DNA from 2 places in the Brevundimonas sp. PWP3-1b1 genome. Region 2 is predicted to be linked to the other one. Evidence: riboswitches for the same ligand, from Rfam matches in the RefSeq annotation. Region 2 holds a riboswitch; the other holds the start of a gene.
What was found. A riboswitch is a leader RNA that binds a small molecule or an ion and turns the genes downstream of it on or off. The one in region 2 is predicted to bind glycine.
Positions count from the first base shown of each region.

Region 1: linked by a shared signal. The riboswitch ahead of gcvT (glycine cleavage system aminomethyltransferase GcvT) and the one ahead of ACP69V_RS11995 (TonB-dependent receptor domain-containing protein) in region 2 are both predicted to bind glycine.

Region 1 covers NZ_JAFCTO010000001.1:759,640-769,632, forward strand. Annotated here, with positions in the region: gene gcvPA (aminomethyl-transferring glycine dehydrogenase subunit GcvPA) at 1-778, opposite strand, end outside; gene gcvH (glycine cleavage system protein GcvH) at 844-1,209, opposite strand; gene gcvT (glycine cleavage system aminomethyltransferase GcvT) at 1,220-2,335, opposite strand; glycine riboswitch at 2,391-2,476, opposite strand; glycine riboswitch at 2,481-2,578, opposite strand; gene ACP69V_RS03665 (alpha/beta hydrolase) at 2,684-3,724, shown strand; gene ACP69V_RS03670 (class 1 fructose-bisphosphatase) at 3,934-4,899, shown strand; gene pncA (bifunctional nicotinamidase/pyrazinamidase) at 4,899-5,531, shown strand; gene ACP69V_RS03680 (hypothetical protein) at 5,526-5,861, opposite strand; gene ACP69V_RS03685 (adenosine deaminase) at 5,865-6,896, opposite strand; gene argS (arginine--tRNA ligase) at 6,910-8,712, opposite strand; gene ACP69V_RS03695 (Tat pathway signal sequence domain protein) at 8,713-9,393, opposite strand; gene ACP69V_RS03700 (PaaI family thioesterase) at 9,503-9,946, opposite strand.
Region 2 covers NZ_JAFCTO010000002.1:36,568-46,560, reverse strand. Annotated here, with positions in the region: gene ACP69V_RS12000 (ABC transporter substrate-binding protein) at 1-858, shown strand, start outside; glycine riboswitch at 1,066-1,153, shown strand; gene ACP69V_RS11995 (TonB-dependent receptor domain-containing protein) at 1,328-4,027, shown strand; gene ACP69V_RS11990 (S9 family peptidase) at 4,117-6,057, shown strand; gene ACP69V_RS11985 (amidohydrolase family protein) at 6,088-7,083, shown strand; gene ACP69V_RS11980 (metallophosphoesterase) at 7,414-8,691, opposite strand; gene ACP69V_RS11975 (TonB-dependent receptor) at 9,021-9,993, shown strand, end outside.

The sequences.
Region 1 (9,993 bases), on a different contig from region 2:
CTGCCGCGACGATGTCCGCGCCCATTTCGCCGGGCGATTTCAGCAGGCCCATGGACACGGCCTCGGTGACCACGACGATCAGCAGGGCGCCGGCGGCGTGGGCGGCCTCGGCGATCTTGGTCACGTCGGTGGCGGTGCCGAAGACGTTGGGGGTCTGCACGACGACGCAGGCCGTGTCGGGACCGATCTGGTCGATCACGGCGGCCTCGGCGTCCACGGCGGCCGGCAGGGCCAGGGTCTCGACGCCGACGGCGTGAACCACGGTCTCGGTCGCCTTGACGTAGTGGGGATGGACGCCGCCCGAGATCACCGCCTTGTTGCGACGGGTCACGCGGGTCGCCATCAACACGCCCTCAGCCATGGCGGTCGAACCGTCATACAGGCTGGCGTTAGCCACCGGCATGCCGGTCAGGTTCGCGACCTGGGTCTGGAACTCGTACAGGTACTGCAGGGTCCCTTGCGCGATTTCCGGCTGATAGGGGGTGTAGCTGGTCAGGAACTCGGAGCGCTGGATCACGTGATCCACCGTCGCCGGGACATGGTGCTTGTAGGCCCCTGCGCCGCAGAAGAAGGGCACGGCGCCGGCCGTGGCGTTCTTGGCCGCCATGGCGGACAGGGCGCGTTCGACCTCCATCTCGCCGGCCACGCGGGGCAGGTCCACCGGCCCGTCCAGCCGCGCCGCCTCGGGCACGTCCACGAACAGGTCGTCGATCGATTTCGCGCCGATGGCGGCGAGCATCGCCGTGCGGTCGTCGGGCGTCAGGGGGAGATAACGCATGGTCTTGTCCTGGGCCGTGAAAGGCCGAAGACCCTCTGACTTTTAATCAGAGGGTCCGATGGGTCTTAGAGGGTGGCGAGGAAGGCGTCGTAGGCGGCCTGGTCCATCAGGGCGTCCAGTTCGGCGGCGTCCGACACCTTGATCTTGGCGAACCAGCCGTCGGCCTGCGGGGCCGAGTTGACCGTTTCCGGCGCGGTCGACAGGGCGTCGTTGGCTTCGACCACTTCGCCCGATACGGGGGCGTAGACGTCGGAGGCGGCCTTGACGCTCTCGACCACGGCGAAGCTGGCGCCCTTGGTGACGGTCTTGCCGACCTCAGGCACTTCTACGAACACCACGTCGCCCAGGGCGTCGGCGGCGTGTTTGGAAATACCCACGGTGGCGATGTCGCCGTCCAGGCTGACCCACTCGTGATCCTTGGTGAACTTCATGATCTGATCCTCAGACGGTCTTCGGTTTGCGATAATAGCGTTGCGCCACGAAGGGCATGGCGACGACTTCGGCGGCGGCGGGCTTGCCACGCACGATCACCTTCAGGTCCGTGCCCAGCGCGGCATAGGCCGGCGGCACGAAGCCCATGGCGATGTTCTTGCCCAGGGTAGGGGACGGGCCGCCCGAGGTGACCTTGCCGATGACATTGCCCTCGGCGTCGGCGATCTCGGCGCCTTCGCGGGCCGGGGCGCCTTCCTTGACGATCAGGCCGATGCGGACGCGCGACGGACCTTCGGCCAGTTCCTTCAGGATGCGGTCGGCGCCGTTGAAATCTGCGCGCTCCTTGCGCGACTTGGACAGTGCAAACGTCAGCCCGCCTTCGACCGGGCTGGTCGTCGGGTCGATGTCGTGGCCGTGCAGAGGCAGGCTGGCTTCGAGCCGCAAGGAATCGCGGGCGCCCAGGCCGATCGGCTTGACGCGGGCGTCTTCCAGGATGGTGTTCCATATCCGCTCGGCCTGGTCCGCCGGCACTGAAATCTCATAGCCGTCCTCGCCGGTATAGCCGGAACGCGAGACATAGCAGTCGGCGTCGAACAGCATCAGCCGGGCGCATTCCATGAAGCCCATCTCGGCCAGGATCGGCTCGTGCGCGACCATGACCTCGGCGGCCTCCGGCCCCTGGATGGCGATCAGGGCGCGGTCCAGAACGATCAATTTGGCGTCGCCTTCCAGGTTCGCCTCCCAGAAAGCGAAGTCCTCGTCCTTGTTGCCGGCGTTGACGACGACGAACAGGCCGTCGTGGTCGGGACGGCCGGCCATCAGGTCGTCGATGATGCCGCCATCCTTGTTCAGCAGCAGCGAATACTTCTGCTTGCCGGCCTTCAGGATTTCGTAGTCGCCGGGCACGAACCGCTCGAACTGGGCGGTCGCGTCCGCGCCGGTGATCTTGCACTGACCCATGTGCGACACGTCGAACAGGCCGGCGTGTTCGCGGGTCCAGCGGTGCTCGGCCAGGACGCCTTCATACTGAACCGGCATGTCATAGCCGCCGAAGCCCACCATGCGGGCGCCCAGGGCGCGGTGCGCGGCGTTCAGAGGCGTGGTCTTCAGGGTCTGGTCGGTCATGGTTCAGGCTTTCACGGTCGCGTGTTGTGGCGGAGCTCCGCCGTCCTCGCGCCCCCGCTGTCCTGAAGCCTGAGAGATTCCGGCGACCAAATCATGTCGCCTTGCTCCGTCGGCGCGCCCATCGAGAGCGACTTTCCAGCGTCCGTATGCTGTCGCGGTCCGTTTGCCTGAGCGTTTCCGGGGCGGTTGCGCCTTCGGCGTCGAGCCTGATTCCTCAGTCTCGAACTCTCCCGCGAGAGCGCTCGACCTAAGGCATCGACTCCGGCCCCAAGTCAAGCGGGCGGGGAACAAGCCTGCGTGTCGTGGATTGTCGTGGGGAGCCCCCACTCGAAACCCAGGAAGACCAAAATGTCCATTATAGACAAGCTGTTCGGCGACGACGACAAGCAACGCACCAGCCCCGCCAAGCCCGATGGGCCTATGCAGAAGGTGCTGGACGAACTGGCGTCGCTAAACCCCGAGCCGATCGAGACCCTATCGCCGGCCGAGGCCCGCCAGCAGCCGACCCCGACCGACGCGGTCCACTCCCTGCTACGCAAAGCGGGCAAGGATCCGAAGGCCGACGACCTGGGCGTCAAGATCACCGACATCACCATCCCCGGCGCCGCCGGCCCGATCCAGGCCCGCATTTACAAACCGCATGACCATTCCGAGGACAAGCTGCATCCGGTCGTGGTTTATTTCCACGGCGGCGGCTTTGTGATCGCCGATCTGGACGTATATGACGGCGGCCCGCGCGGCGTGTCCAAGATGGCCGATGTCATCGTCGTCTCGGTCCATTATCGCCAGGCGCCGGAACATCACTTCCCGGCCGCCCACGACGACGCCCTGGCCGCCTATCGCTGGGTGCTGGACAACGCCCAGAGCTTCAATGGCGACCCGCAGAAGGTGGCGGTGATGGGCGAAAGCGCAGGCGGCAACCTAGCCATCGGCGTGTCCATGATGGCGCGCGACGCCGGCCTGCCGGCGCCGAAACATCAGGTGCTGGTCTATCCGGTCGCCGGGGTGGACATGGACAATGAGTCCTACGTCGAGAACGCCGACGCCAAGCCGCTGAACAAGCCGATGATGCAGTGGTTCGTGAAGCACATCTTCGCCAACGAGGCCGACGCCCAGGACCCGCGCATCAATATCGTCGAGAAGGCGAACCTGGCCGTCCTGCCATCCTCGACCGTCATCTGCGCCGAGATCGATCCCCTGCGCACCGAAGGCGAACTGCTGGCAGAGAAGCTGGAACAGGCCGGCGTGGACGTGCGTCACAAGACCTTCCACGGTTCGACGCACGAGTTCTTCGGCATGGCGACGGTCGTGCCGGACGCGGCTGCTGCCCAGACCTTCGCCGCGCATGAGCTAAAGCGGGCGTTTGGGACGGCGATCCTGCCGATCTGATTTCCGACCCACAATTCCGTCATCCTCGGCCTTGTGCCGAGGATCCATACTCCCGGTGCTCACCGGTGCGCCGCGTCTTCGAAGGAGCGTATGGATCCCAGGCACAAGGCCTGGGATGACGGCGGGAGGATGTGGAGAGGGTTTCTTGCTCTTGCCGTCGCGCGTCTCGCCCGCCAAGAACGGGCGACCCCCAGAACCGGATCGACCCCATGACCCGCACCCGCCTCGACGCCCATATCGCCGCCCTGGATGCGCCGGAGGGCCTGAAGACCGTTCTGACCGTCGTCGCCGCCACCTGCGCCCAGATCAGCGATGTGGTCGCGGGCGGCGCCCTGGCTGGCGCCCTGGGCGCATCGGGCCAGATCAATGTCCAGGACGAGGAGCAGAAGAAGCTCGACGTCATGACCAACGACATGCTGACCGACGCGCTTCTGGCCAGCCCCGCCGTCGCCGGCGTCGCATCCGAGGAAATGGACGAGGTCCAGCCGGCGTCCCATTCGACCGGCGAATATCTGGTCCTGTTCGATCCGCTGGACGGGTCGTCCAACATCGACATCAACGCCATGGTCGGCACCATCGTCTCGGTGCTGAAGTCCGCCACGCCTTCGCCGACCGAGGCCGACTTCATGCAGCCCGGCCGCAATCAGGTCGCGGCCCTCTATGCCCTGTACGGCCCCCAGACCATGCTGGTCCTGACGACCGGCTCAGGCGTGAAGGGTTTCACCCTGTCGAACGACGGCGATTGGCTGCTGACCCACGACGACATCGCCATCTCGCCGGACACCAAGGAGTTCGCCATCAACATGTCGAACCTGCGCCACTGGTCCGGGCCGGTGCAGACCTATGTGGGCGACCTGTTGAAGGGTGAGGAAGGCCCCCGCGGCAAGAACTTCAACATGCGCTGGGTCGCGGCCATGGTCGCCGACGTTCACCGCATCCTGATGCGCGGCGGCGTCTTCCTGTACCCGTGGGACAGCCGCGAGCCGACCAAGCCCGGCAAGCTGCGCCTGATGTATGAGGGCAACCCAATGGCCTTCCTGGTCGAACAGGCCGGGGGCAAGGCGACGACGGACGGCGTGCAGCCCATCCTGGACATCCAGCCCGAGCATCTGCACCAGCGCATCGCGGTCGCCCTGGGTTCGGCCAACGAGATCGACGTCTACGCGGGCGCGTGATGCAGATCGCCGCCACAGACGCCCTCCTGGTCATCGACCCGCAGAACGACTTCTGCGAGGACGGTTCTTTGGCGGTCGCCGGCGGGGCGGGGATCATGCCGCTGATCAACCGGCTGGCGGAGCGGTTCGACCGCGTGATCCTGACCCAGGACTGGCACACGCCGGATCAGATCAGCTTCGCCTCCAACCACCCCGGCGCAGCCCCCTTCACCGAGGTCGAGGTCGCTTACGGCCGCCAGATGCTGTGGCCGGACCACTGTCTGCAGGGCTCGCCGGGCGCCGACTTCCACCCCGACGTCGCGCCGACTGTGCAAAAGGCCCTGGCCGTGATCCGCAAGGGCTACAATCCGGCGGTGGATTCCTATTCCGGCTTCTTCGAGAACGACCATCGCACCTTGACGGGCCTGGCCGGTCTGCTGCGCGACTTGGGCGTGACGCGGGTCTTTCTGGCCGGTCTGGCCTTCGACTACTGCGTCCGCTTCACCGCCGAGGATGCGGTGCGGCAAGGGTTCGAGGCCGTGGTGATCGCCGACGCCAGCCGCGCGATCGCGCACCAGACCGAGGCGGCGGCGCGGGATAGTTTCCGGGCGCTGGGGGTGGCGGAGATTTCCGCCAACACTCTGTCTTTATAAGCCCAGAGCGAGCGCGCCGACTGTCGCCGCCATGGCGAAAGCGGCGATCGGCAGGCTCACCCTGCCGACTTTCACGCCGATGCTGACGAGACGGCTGCCGTAGGCCTTGTGCCGCTCCGAATAGAGATCGTCCCGAAGCCGCGACCAAACTTTGGGATACTCTGTAGAAAAGGACGCCAGAAGCCGGTCAACCGGTGGCTTATCGGGCGCGATCCTACCGGTCAGATGAAGCCAGTCGGCCCGATGCTTCGCCAGCGCCAGTGCGCCGACTGTGATGACCATCGACGGCGCCAGAAAGATCCAGAAGAAGAAGGCGGCAATGGGTGACATGAATTAGGCCAACCTGGCGTAAGCTTCCACCTCCGCAATCCGCGCCGCCTTCTCCGCCTCGTCCAGGAACGACCCCTCGAAACTGTTCCGCGCCAGCAGCGTCACCTGATCCTTCGTCAGCCCCACCGCCGCCGCCAACCGGCTATAGTTGTCGTTCACATACCCCCCGAAATAGGACGGATCGTCCGAGTTCAGGGTGACGTGCAGGCCCCGGCGCAGCATCTCGGGCACGGGGTGATCTTTCAGGTCGTCGACCACGCACAGTTTCAGATTCGACAGGGGGCAGACGGTCAGGGTCATCTGTTCCTTCGCCAGCCGCTCGACCAGGGCCTCGTCCTCCATGGAACGATTGCCGTGGTCCATCCGGTCGATATGGAGCAGGTCCAGCGCCTCGTGCACATAGGCGGGCGGGCCTTCCTCTCCGGCGTGGGCGCACAGTTTGAGGCCCAGGTCGCGGGCGGCGGCGAAGACGCGCTGGAACTTGGACGGCGGATGGCCGACCTCCGACGAATCCAGCCCCACGCCGATGAAATGATGCAGATAGGGTTTGGCCGCCTCCAGGGTCGCGAACGCCTCTTCCTCGGTCAGGTGACGCAGGAAGCTGAGGATCAGGCCCGAACTGACGCCCATCTCCGCCTTGGCCCGGTCCATCCCCGCGATCAGCCCCTCGACCACCACGCCGAAGGGGACGCCCCGGTCGGTATGGGTCTGGGGATCGAAGAAGATCTCGGCGTGGCGCACGTTGTCGGCGGCCGCCCGCTGGAAATAGGCGAAGGCCAGATCCTCGAAATCCTTGCGGGTCAGCAGGACGGCGGCCCCGGCGTAGTAGATGTCCAGGAAGTCCTGAAGGTTCGAGAAATCATAGGCCGCCCGCACCGCCTCGACGCTGTCGTAGGGGATGGACACCCCGTTGCGCTGCGCCAGCTCGAACATCATTTCTGGCTCAAGGCTGCCTTCGATGTGGAGGTGCAGTTCGGCCTTGGGCAGGCCGGCGATATAGGTGTCGAGCGACATGGGCGATCTCCGGGAGGACATCGCCCAGTCTAACCTACATCCGCTCCGGGGTGTCGATCCCCAGCAGGTTCAACGCGATTTCCAGCTGGCGCAGCGCCGCCGCCGAAAGGGCCAGGCGAGACCGCTTGGTCGCCTCGTCCGGTGCGATCAGCACCGGGCAGGCGGCGTAGAATTTCGAGAAGGACTGGGCCACCCGATAGGCGTGTTCGGCCACCAGGTGCGGCATCCGCTTGTCATAGGCGTCGGACACGGCGGTCGAGAAGGCGTCCAGCGTCAGGGCCAGATCGCGTTCGGCCGGTTCGGCGATGACGAGGGCGCCGGGTGTCAGCCCCTGATCGGCGCCCTTGCGCAGCAGGGATTTGATGCGGACCGACTGGTAAAGCAGATAGGGGCCGGTCTTGCCCTCGAAGCTCATGAACCGGTCCAGATCGAAGACGTAGCTGGTGGTCCGCGCGTTCGACAGGTCGGCGAACTTCAGGGCGGCGATGGCCACCTTGTGGGCGATCGCTTCGAACTCGTCCGGCGACAGGTCGTCGCCCAGCTTGGCCTCGTGCAGACGTTCGCGCGCCTTGTCCGTCGCCTGGTCGATCAGGTCGCGCAGCTTCAGCACCCCGCCCGCGCGGGTCTTGAAGGGCTTGCCGTCGGGACCGTTCATGGTGCCGAAGCCGAGATGCTCCAGCGCGCCCTGTTCGGCGTAACCGGCCAGATAGGCGGCGCGGAACACCTGTTCGAAATGCTCGGCCTGACGTTCATCGACGACATAGAGGGCCAGGTCGGGCGACAGAGCTTTCTTGCGGTCCAGGATCGTGGCCAGGTCGGTCGTGCCGTACATGGCCGAGCCTTCCGAGCTGATGACCAGCAGGGGCGGCGGCGAGGGCGCCTCGATCACCGACCCGTCGGCCAGCTTCTTCTTGCGGGTCTCGCCGGGCTTGGCGACATGGACCACCTGGGCGCCGTCGTCCTCGACCAGCAGGCCGGTCGCCTTCAGATGCGCCAGCATTTCCGGCATCTGCGGATCGGCGTCGCTCTCGCCGTTCCACAGGTCGAAATCGACCGACAGATCGCCATATTCGCGCTTCAGCGCCTCGCGGCTGACCGCCACGAAATGAGCCCACAGGGCGCGATAGCCGGGACGTCCGTTCTGCAGTTCCGCCGTCGCCTTGCGGGCGCGGTCCCGGAAGGCCGGGTCTTCCTTGGCCTTGCCGGCGGCCAGCGGATACAGCCGGTCCAGATCGGCCAAGGTCACGGGGCTATCGGCCGGGAAGGGACCGTCGCCCTCGGCCATAAAGGCGTTGGCCAGGCCCTCGTCGCCACAGGCCACGATCAGCAAGCCCATCTGGAAACCCCAGTCGCCAAAATGGGCGTCGCCGGTGACGTGATCGCCGCGGAAGCGGAACAACCGTTTCAGGCTCTCGCCGATGATGGCGCTGCGCAGGTGGCCGACGTGCATCGGCTTGGCCACGTTCGGACCGCCGTAGTCGATGACCACCTTGCGGGGATCGGCCACGAGTGCGGCGCCTGCATGGTCAGTGTCGGCCGCGACCTCTGCGGCGCGTTCGGCCAGCAGCGCATCGGCCAGCTTCAGATTGATGAAGCCCGGCCCCGCCACCTCGACCGAGGCGAAGCGCGGATCGGCGGTCAGCCGCTCGGCGATCCTGCCCGCCAGTTCGCGTGGATTGGCCTTCAACGCCTTGGCGGCGGCGAGGGCGCCGTTCGACTGGAAGTCGGCCAGGTCGGGGCGGTCCGACGGGGTGACACGGGCCAGGGCCGTATCCACGCCTTCGGCGGCGAAGGCGGCGGCGACCGCTTCGCTGAGGACGGTCTTCAGATCGGCCATTTATTCGCTCGGTGCGGCGGCAGGGGCGGGCGCGGCGGGCGTCGCGCCGGCGTTGACGCGGAAGCGGCTGCCCGAGCGGTTGAACTCGGCCATTTCCGGCGTCACGTCGAAACCGACCAGGATCTCGAAATTGCCGCCGCTGGTGTCGATGCCTGCGCGCGGAATGACGATGGTGCGTTCCTCGGTGACCGAGGCGGTGCGCTGGCCTTCGAAGTTCACCGGCAGGTCGAAATATTCCTTGGTCAGGATGGCGCTGTTCCGTTCGGTCACGGCGATCCAGTAGCGATAGGTGCGTTGGTCGCTGGCCGCCTGGGCGCCGCGGCCCAGCTGGAACAGCATGCCGATATCGACGCGAATCGGATCGGCCTCGCGATATTCGCAGTCCGAGGTGATGCCTTCGATCTCGCCGGTATAGCCGACGTTGGAAATGGCGGCGCGGCCGCCTTCCAGCTCGACGTAGCGGGCGGCGTCGTAGAGGATCTTCACATAAGGGCAGGGGCCGGCGTTGGCGCGACGACGCAAGGGCGCGATGCGCGGCGCGCGGCTGGGAGCGGCCTGTTCGCCCGACGCTGGCTGCTGCTGTCCCCCACGGTCGCGGGGCGAGGTTTGAGCCTGTGCGGCGGCGGGCAGGACGGAGGCCGCAATCGAGAGGGCGGCCAGGGCGGTGAACACGCGACGCATCAGCTTATTTTTCCGACAGCGAGAGAGGGCGCACGATGATCGGCGGCCGATCATCAACGCTCGCCGCTGATAGCGGCTAAAGCGAGGCGCGGCAAACCTTCGCTGCCTCTCAGCGCTCCATGATAAGGCATGTGGACGTCGCGGTCGCATAAAGCTTGCCGTCCAGCCCGCGCAGATCGGCCTCGGAGAAGGCGGCGCGGCGGCCGGCCTGAACGATCCGCCCCTCGGCCCTAACCGGCGTGCCCGCGCTCAGCGCCTTGTGAAAAACGGTCTTCAGCTCCAGCGTCGTATAGGTCTGGCCCGGCCGCAGCGTCGAATGGACGACGCAGCCGCAGGCCGAATCCAGCACGGTGGCGATCCAGCCGCCATGGACGCTGCCCAGCGGATTATAGACGGCGGTGGTGGGGATGGCTTCGAAGACGACGCGGCCTTCCTCGACCTCGGTCAGTTCGAAGCCGACGGTGCGCGCGATCGGGGCGATCATGCCGCCGGTCAGGCCGAGCCGCAGCTGCTCTACCCCGGACAGGGCGGCGATGTCTGGGGTGTCGGTCATGCAAACGGCTCCGGTCAGGTCCGTTTACAATAAGGACGGACGCCGCC
Region 2 (9,993 bases):
GCCGAACAGGTTCGCGCGCTGGCGGATACGGGGCAGGACGGGCCGGATCTGGTCTGGAGCACGGCGATGGACGTGCAGGTCAAGCTGATCAACGACGGCTATGCCCAGGCCTACAAGTCCCCGCATCGGGCGGCGATGCCAGACGGGTCGGTGTGGCGCGATCAGGGATATGGGCTGACGGCCGAGCCGATCGTGTTCGCCTATAACAAGGGTCAGCTCGCGGGCGATATCGTACCGCGCAGCCACGCGGATTTGCTTCGGTTGCTGAGGACACGGCCTGACGTCTTTGGCGGCCGCGTCACCCTCTATGACGCCGAACGCAGCGGCGTGGCCCTGATGCAGTTGTCGGCGGACGTGCAAATCTATCCCGACGCCTGGCCCTTGATGGAGGCGCTGGGCGCCCAGCGCCCGCGACTGGACACCTCGGGGCAGAGGATGATGGGCCAGATCGCCGATGGCCGGATGGTGTTCGCCTATAATATGAACCGATCCTATGGTGAGTCCTGGGCCGAGCGTGTTCCCCAGATCGGGTTGATCACGCCTGACGACTATCATCTGTCCGTGTCGCGGGTGGCCTTTATTCCCCGCAATGCCGCGCACCCGAATGCGGCGCGTCTGTTTCTGGACTTTCTGCTGTCGCGCGAAGGCCAGCGCGTGATCGGCGCATTGGGGGTTCGGCCGGTGCGCGACGATGTCGATGCGCCCCTGCGACCTGCGTCGCCCGGGGTTCGACCTATTCGGGTGGGGCCGGCCCTGCTGGCCAATCTGGATCAGGCGCGCCGTGCGACCCTGCTGAAGCGCTGGCACGCCGCGATGCGTCCTGGCGTCAGGGCCCCCTCGGATCCCGCCGCACCCTGAGCGTTCCTGTGGATAAGTCCACAAAGTCCGAAACCCGCCTTTCTGTCACGATGCCGTCACGGCCGTGTAAGCCGGACGTGGGGCGCGGCTATAAGTGACGTTGCTTGATCTTGAAGAGCAATGAAATGCGAAGGTCGCCCTTATTGTAGCAATAAAATTGCCGTTTTCACGTATTTGACACCAGGCTCGGGGTCGATCTTACTCAGGTTCAGCAAGGCGGGAGAGATCGGCTCCGGCCGACGCCGAAGGCGCAACCGCCCCGGAAACGCTCAGGCAAACGGACCGTCTTGCTGAAGGAACGCTGGAGAGAAGGACGGGTCCGGGGGATCCGGCCTCGCCGAAGGAGAAACGGGTCGCAAGGCCCCGAAGCTCTCAGGCCTGATGACAGCGGGGGCGAAACGACGCCGCAGAGCGTCGCTCGCGTCAGACACCCCTGGGGAGGGGCGTCATCTTTATGAGGACCATCGCCTTGTCTCGTCTCAACCGCCATCTGACCACCTGCTGCAGCGCCATCGCCCTGCTTTCGTGCGCCGGGATCGCTCACGCGCAGGACGCCCAAACCGCTCCAGAGGCCGCCGCCTCGGTGGACGACATCGTCGTCACCGCGTCCCGGATCGACCGGGCCGGCTTCCAGGCGCCCACGCCAACCATCCATCTGACGGCCGAGGATCTTTCGGTCGGCGCGCGCCAGAACATCGCCGCCGCGCTGAACGACATGCCTCAGTTCAAGGCCAGCAGCTCGCCCCAGACGACCGGCACCAACACCGGCGCGGGCAATGCGCCGGTCGATCTGCGCGGCCTGGGGATCAACCGCACGCTGGTCCTGATCGACGGGCGTCGGGTGTCGAGCGAAAACGACCTCAACAGCATTCCGTCCGTTCTGGTCAAGAGCGTGGACGTCGTCACCGGCGGCGCATCTGCGGCCTGGGGTTCCGGCGCCGTCGCCGGCGTGGTGAACATCGGCATCGACCGCTTCTTAACCGGCGGCAAGCTGGGCGCCGAGTACGGCATCTCGTCCTTCGATGACGCTGAACAGCAGCGGTTCGAAGCGGCATGGGGCACGCCGTTCGCCAACGGTCGCGGTCATTTCGTGATCGGCGGCGAATATCTGGACAACGACGGCGTCGTTCCCAAGACCTCGCGTCCGGCGATCGGTCGCTGGGCCCAGGTCTCGAACGGCGCGGGGGGTTTCGTCACCGTTCCCAACGTCGGCTTCTCCAACGCGGCCTACGGCGGCTTGATCATGTCCGGTGTCAACGCCGGACAGGTGTTCAATCCCGACGGCACGTTGCGCGCCTTCAACTACGGCACGGTGGTGGGTGCGAACACGGTCGGGGGCGAGGGGCCGTCGAACGATGACCTCAGCCCCCTGGTCACGCCCCAGCGTCGTTACGCCGGCCTAGCCAGCGCCACCTACGAGCTGTCCGACAAGCTGCGGCTGACGGCTGACGTTCGTCACTCGCGGATGTGGAACAACTACATCTGGTTCGGCGACCACAACCGCGGCAATCTGACGATCAAGAACGACAACGCCTTCCTGTCTACGGCGATCAAGCAGCAGATGGCGGCGGCGGGACAGACCTCGTTCACCATGGGCCGCTTCAACTCCGACCTGTCCTATTCGACCATCGATTTCGAGCGGGTCACGACCCAGGCGACCATCGCCCTGGACGGCGAGTTCGGCGACAACTGGCGCTGGGGCGCCTATTACAGCCACGGCGAATACGAGAACAATATCGACACGCCAGGCTTCCTGCTGACCACCAACTACGCCCAGGCGGTCGACTCGGTCATCAGCCCCGTCACCAATCAGCCCGTCTGCCGCGTGACCCTGACCAACGCCAACTCCGGCTGCGTGCCGATCAACCTGTTCGGCCTGGGCGCGCCGTCTCAGGAAGCCATCGACTATGTCACCGGCACACCCCAACAACGCACGACCACCAAGCTGGATGTCGCCGGCGTCAGCCTGCGCGGCGAGCCCTTCAGCCTGCCGGCGGGGGACGTCTCGATCGCCGTCGGTCTGGAGGCCCGCAAGGAGCAGACCGATCAGCGCGTGGGTGAGCTGGACGCCGTCAAGGCGTTCCAGACCTTCAGCTTTTCGGCCATGTCGGGCGAGTTCACCGTCAAGGAAGCCTTCGGCGAAATCCTGGTGCCGATCGTTCGGGACTTGCCGGTGCTGAACAATCTGGAATTCAACGCTGCGGCCCGTATCTCGGACTACGACACCACGGGCTCGATCTGGTCGTGGAAGGTCGGCGCGACCAACGAGTTCTTCCCCGGTTTCCGCGGGCGCATCACCCAGTCGCGCGACATCCGGTCGGCGAACCTGGCCGAACTCTACACCACCACCACGACCGGCTATAACAACATCAACGACCCGCTGAAGGGCCAGACCGTCTACACGCTGAACAACGGCGGCGGTAATCCGAACCTGGCGCCGGAAACGGCGGACACCCTGACGCTGGGACTGACCTATTCACCGCCGTCGATCCCCGGCCTGAACATGTCGGTCGACTACTACAACATCAAGATCGACGACGTGATCACGACGATCGCGCCTCAGGACCTGGTCAGCCGCTGCTTCAACGGCAACACCGCCCTGTGCGCCAATGTCGACCGCGACGCCTCGGGCAATCTGATCCGCACGCGGTCCACCTATGTGAACCTGGCGGAGTATCAAACCGACGGCATCGACGCCGAAGTCTCCTATTCGTCGCCGGCGGACCTGTGGGTTCCGGGCGCGACCGGGCGGGTGCAGATGCGCCTGGTCGGAACCTGGGTGAACAGCCTGACGACGGACGACGGCATTTCGGAGATCGAGTACGTCAAGTCACAGGGCTACGCCTTCGGCCTGGGCGTGCCGGAACTGCGGGTCAACGCCAGCCTGGGCTGGCAGGGCGAGGTGTTCGGCGCCAACCTGCGCGCCCGCTACATCTCGGAAGGCGTCTACAACAGCACCGTCAAGATCGTGAACAACGACATCGACGCCTTCACCTACGTCGATCTGGGGCTGACGGCCGATCTGGCCCACTACGGCGCCGAGGGCGTCGAGCTCTACGCCAATGCGACCAACCTGTTCGACAAGTCGCCTCCGGATGGTTCGCTCTTCTCTCCGTACTACGACGTCGTCGGTCGGTACGTCACGGTCGGCGCGCGTTACCGCTTCTAGTTCTGGCAGCGCGCCGCCGGTCGCCGGCTTCGGTCTCCCGATCAGGAGCCGGCGACCCCTTCTTTTCCCCCCAGTTCACGGTCCGAATGATGATGTCTCGTCTCCCGCTGGCCCTCGCGCTCGCCTTGTCCGTAGCGCCCGCCGCCTTCGCCGAAGCGCCCAAGCCGGCCGCCATCGTGGCCGATGGACTGCCGGCGGTGCCGGACGATCTGGTGGCCGCGACCCAGCCCTATCTTCAGGCGCGTCGCGCCGCCTTCATGGGGTGGAACGCCGCCGACCGATCCATGCTGGTCAAGACCCGGTTCGGCGCCACCGACCAGCTTCACGTTGTCGCCGGTCCCGACGGAGCCCGCACCCAGATCAGTTTCGAGGCGGAGCCGATCGTGGGCGGCGCCCTGTCGCCGTCCGGCCAGACCCTGCTGGTCCAGAAGGACAATGGCGGGGATGAATTCTATCAGCTCTACACCCTTTCCGGCGGTCGGCTGGCTCGCATCACCGACGGCAAGAGCCGCAACTGGTTCGGCGCCTGGAGCCCGGACGGCAAACGGGTCGGCTATGCCTCGTCGCGGCGCAACGGCGCGGACATGGACCTGTATGTCGTCGATCCTGAAAATCCCTCGACCGACCGTCTGGTGGCGCAGGTTTCCGGCGGCGGGTGGAACATCGCCGATTTCTCCAGGGACGGGACCAAGGCCCTGGTCCTGAACCGGATGTCGATCAACAACGCCGTGGTCTATGAACTGGACCTGGCGTCCGGTCGCATGACCCCGCTGACCGATCCGGCGGCGCAGGTGTCGTATGTCGACCCCAAATATGCGGCCGACGGCACGGTCTGGGCGACATCCAACAATGACAGCGACTTCCTGCGCCTGGGGCGGATCGGCCAGGGCGGTTTCGTCCCCGTCAGCACCGAGACCCGGTGGGACGTCAGCGACTACGCCCTGGCGCCGGACGGCAGCTTCATCGCCTATGCCTTGAACGAGGCGGGCGTTTCGCGGCTCAAGGTCATGGATGTCGCCACGGGCGCGGTGCGCGTCGTCACCGGCCTGCCGGACGGCGTCATCCCCTACAGCATCGGCCCGGCCATCGACATTGCGCCTTGGGGCGCGATCGGGCTGAGCCTGTCGTCCGCCCGCGTGTCGGGCGACGCCTTCTCCATCGATCCTACGAACCTGGCGGTCACACAGTGGACCGACAGCGAGACCGGCGGCTTGGATCCCGCGATCAACATCGAACCCAAGCTGGTGGAGGTGAAGAGCTTCGACGGCGAGACCGTGTCCGGCTTCCTCTATCAGCCTGACCCGACCAAATTCCCCGGCAAGCGCCCGCTGATCGTCGACATCCACGGCGGACCGGAAGGCCAGACCCGTCCCGACTTCCTGGGCTCGCAGAACTATCTGCTGAACGAACTGGGCGTGGCGATCTTCTTCCCGAATGTGCGCGGGTCGTCCGGCTACGGCACCCGGTTCGTCAATCTCGACAACGGCCCGTTCCAGCGGGAGAATTCGGTCAAGGACATCGGCGCCTTCCTCGACGCGCTTGAGGTCGATCCGACCCTGGACGCCTCGCGGTTCGCGGTCACCGGCGTCTCTTACGGCGGCTATATGTGCTACGCCACGGCGGTCCATTACAGCGACCGGCTGAAGGGGGCGAACTGCTACGTCGCCATCTCCAACTTCGTCACCTTCCTGGAAAACACCCAGTCGTATCGCCGCGACCTGCGGCGCGTGGAATACGGCGACGAGCGTGATCCGGCCCAGCGCGCGCAACTACAGGCCATCTCGCCCCTGACCAGCGTGGACAAGATCACCATTCCGCTGCTGGTCGCCACAGGCGGCAACGACCCCCGCGTCCCGGCGTCCGAAGCCGACCAGATCATCAGCGCCGTGCGCGGCAACAGCGGCACGGCCTGGCATCTGCTGGCGCAGAACGAGGGACATGGTTTCCACAAGAAGGAAAACGAGGACTACTATTTCTGGACCAGTCTTCTGTTCTGGAAACAAACGCTGCTGGGCGACGCCGCGCGCTGAGCCCGACCGGCGCGTTTCAGAAATCTACCCATGACCTTCAGAAGCCTCGTCGCGGCGAGCGCGGTTTCGGCCGCGCTGCTTGCGGCGCCCGCGATGGCGCAGACCCGCACGCCGGTTCACACCGACCATCACGTCCACGTCCATTCGCCCGCCATTCTGGAGATCCTGCCGGCCTATTGCAGCAGTCCGGGGCGGATCGGCGCCTGTGATCCGGTCTTCGTCGAACCGCTGATGGCGGCTGATCTGCTGGCGGACATGGACGAGGCGGACGTCCAGACGGCGTGGATGATGTCCACCGCCTATCTGGCCGAAAGCCCGATGATGGTTCCTGAGCTGGCCGACGCCGCGACACGGGTTCACGACGCCAACGCCTTCACCGTGGCGACTGCGGCGGCGCATCCGGGGCGACTGGTCGCCTTCGTGTCGGTCAACCCGCTGACGCTCGATGCTTTGGCGGAAATCGAGGCGTGGAAAGCCAACCCCTACGCCAAGGGGCTCAAGCTGCACCTGACCAACTCGGGTGTCGATCTACGAAATCCCGACCACGTCCGTCGCCTGGCGGCCGTTTTCAAGGCCGCATCGAACGCCCGGCTGACCATCATGATCCACATGCGCACCCGGGCAGAGGACTATGGCGCGCGCGACGTCCGCATCTTCGTCGAACAAATCCTGCCCCATGCCCGCGATATCCCCGTCGTGATCGCCCATTCCGGCGGCTGGGGCGGGCTGGACGCGAACACCTGGGACGCGCTGGAGGGCTTTCGACACGTCCTGGCGGACCGGCCTGACACCGCGCCCGACCTCTTCTTCGACCTGGCTCAGGTCTTCGACGCCGATACCTCGGCGGAAAATCGGGCGCGACTGGTTGAGGTCATGAGAAGCATCGGCGTCGAGCGTTTCGTGCCAGGTTCCGACTGGCCGTTCTCCGGGCCGCTGGACGGCTATCTGAACGCCGCAATGGGACAGTTGCCGCTGTCGTCACAGGAAGCAGGAGCTCTGAGGGAACGACGCGTTGCGGTGAGATGATATCGCGGTTGCATTGTCAGATGAACAGATGCGGCTCTTCATGAGCAGTGAGTCCCTAGGTCAATAGACGGCACGCAGCGGGTGGTCAGTTGCCGGCGCAGGAAAATGTCTGTGCATTCAGAACACCGGCGCTAAGCAGCGCGCTCTCTGTTGCGGCCCGTCTCGTCGAATCCGAGACCAGCCACGGTGGAATCCCACAGGCACATGAAAAACGTGAATGATCTGTTGCTCATCACGATCGGCAAATGCATGTGCACCATCGTTCCTCGTGCCGCCAAATGAATAGCCAAGGCGCTTATTACGCGCCGACAAAGGGAGGCTCAGACGCTATCACCGCTCCAGCAGAGCCTCGGCGGCCAGAAATTTCAGCATCAGGTCTGAAGCCTGTTCGAAACTGAGGTCGGTCGTTCCGAAATACTCCGCCTGGTTCGTCGCGCACCAGTCGGTGGTGACGATGCGGACCGGATCGGCGTTCAGCGAAACGCCCGAGGCATAGAGGAAGTCGCCGCTGCGGTCGGCCAGGGGCATCGGGCGGTCCTGGTTGGCGCGGGCCATGAAGCCGTCGAACTGGGCCCGCGAGACGGTGGCGACCATCAGCTTGCCGTCAAAGCGGACGATGGAATCGAAGACGTATCGGCTGATCGGCCCGGCGGGGACGCCCGTGCCCAGGGTGGTGTGGCCGATGAAGCCGACGTCGGCGCCGGCCGCCTGGGCCAGACCGGCTGCGACGCGCCGTCCGGTGTCGCCCAGCGAAAGGGCGCGAGGGCTGGTCCCCAGGACGGTCCGCTCTTCCTCGGTCAGCTCGGCGGCCAGGGTCGCGGCGATCAGGTCCGCCAGCGCGGGAGAGGCGGGATCGTTCAGGGCGACCGCGCGGGATCGGGCGGTGACCGAGCCGTCCGCTAGGAAGTCCGCCACCGTATAGGCGGCGGTCCAGGCGCCGGTGTGGACATAGGCGCTGCGGCCTTGGCGATGCTGGAACAGCAGGTGGTTGTGTCCGCCGATCATCAGGCTGCCGTCTGGCAATAGCGGCAGGATGTCCCGGTCGGCGGTCACCCCGGCGTGGCTCATCACCATGACCAGATCGGCGCCGGCCAGGTTGTCGGCCAGATTGGCGCTGGCCCAATCGGCGGCGGCCGGGATCGACAACTGCTCGCGCGAGACCTTGGAGTAGGTGGTCAGCGAATTGGTCGCCATGCCCACGACCCGCAGCGAACGGCGACCGAACGGCAGGGTCGTGGACGGGTCTGCATAGCCGGCGCCCGTGCGCGTATCGCCGATGGTGCTGACGACGTGAACGCCCAGGCTCTTCATCCGGGCGACGACCTGGGCCAGGTCAGGCGTCAGGTCGTTGTCGTGATTGCCCAGGTTGAACACCGTCGGGGCGATCGCCGGCAAGGCCGCCAGGAAGGCCCAGTCCACCGCGCCACCCGACCGCACGGCGACGACATTGCCGTGCTCGAAGATGTCGCCGTCGATGGCGATGACATGGGGGACAGGGTTGGAGCGGACTTCAGTTTCGAAGGCGGCCAGCAACTGGGCGGTCCGCTCATAGGCCGAATGCATGTCGGATACGGCCAGAACGCGGCCGATCACATCCCCCCGTTTCATGCCGGTCAGCCCTGGCGCGAACGCCGTCGCCCCGGCGAGTTGCAGGAGCCGGCGACGGGAGGGCGTGACGAGGGGCATACGCGATCCAAACGATGTCTGGGAGTGCGTGCGGAGCGGACTCACGCACCCTTTCAGCATCGCATTTCGCCCCTCTCGGCACAATGCCGGCCGGCGCTGCACAAGCGGCCGAAGGATAGATTGTCACACGGGTGTGGCTGCGTCTTCAAAGGTTCAAGAAACAGGCCCGCTCTGCGCTGGCGGCCGTCGCTGCGAAGCTTTACGGCGTCGCGCGACACGTCCTCCTCCCTGTCGCCAAGGAAATCTCGCCCATGCTTCGCCAAGCTCTTCTGGCCGCCACCGTCAGCGGCATCGCCCTGCTGAGCGCCGGCTCGGTTCTCGCCCAGACGACGGACACCGCCGCCGAAGTCGCCGGCGTCGACGACATCGTCGTCACCGCCCAGCGCCGCAGCGAGAACATCCGCGAGGTGCCGTTCGCCGTCACCGCCCTGAACGCCCAGACTCTGCAGGACGTTTCGGCCGGCGGCGCCGACATCCTGTCGCTGTCGGCGCGCGTGCCCAGCCTTCAGGTCGAGAGCTCGAACGGCCGCTACGCGCCGCGCTTCTACATCCGCGGCCTGGGCAATGTGGACTTCGACTTCACCGCCTCGCAGCCGGTTTCGGTCGTGCTGGACAATGTCGTGCTGGAGAGCGTCTATCTGAAGGGCTTCCCCCTGTTCGACGTGCAGCAGCTGGAAGTTCTGCGCGGTCCGCAGGGTACGCTGTTCGGTCGCAACACCCCGGCCGGCGTGGTCAAGATCGACACCGTCAAGCCGTCGGATGACTTCACCGGCTTCGGCTCGTTGACCTACGGCAACCTGGGTTCGACCCGGGCCGAGGCCGCCGTCACCCTGCCGGCGTCGGACACGCTTCAGGTGCGCGGCGCCATCCTGTGGAACCACCGCGACGACTGGGTGAACAACGCCTTCAACCCGTCCTTCGCCAATGCGGACGATGATGATCTGGGCGGCTTCAACGATCTGGCCGCGCGCGTCCACGTCGCCTGGACCCCGACCGATCGTCTGTCGACCCTGCTGACCCTGCAGGCCCGCGACTATGACGGCACGGGCACGATGAACCGCGCCAACGCCCTGACCAAGGGCTCGAACGAACTGAACGGCAATTTCGACCGCGACACCGTCTATTACGACGGCGGCCGCAACAACTTCCAGAAGCAGAAGACGACCTCGCAATCGCTGCAGGTCGCGTATGATTTCGGCCCCGCCACCCTGACCGGCATCGTCG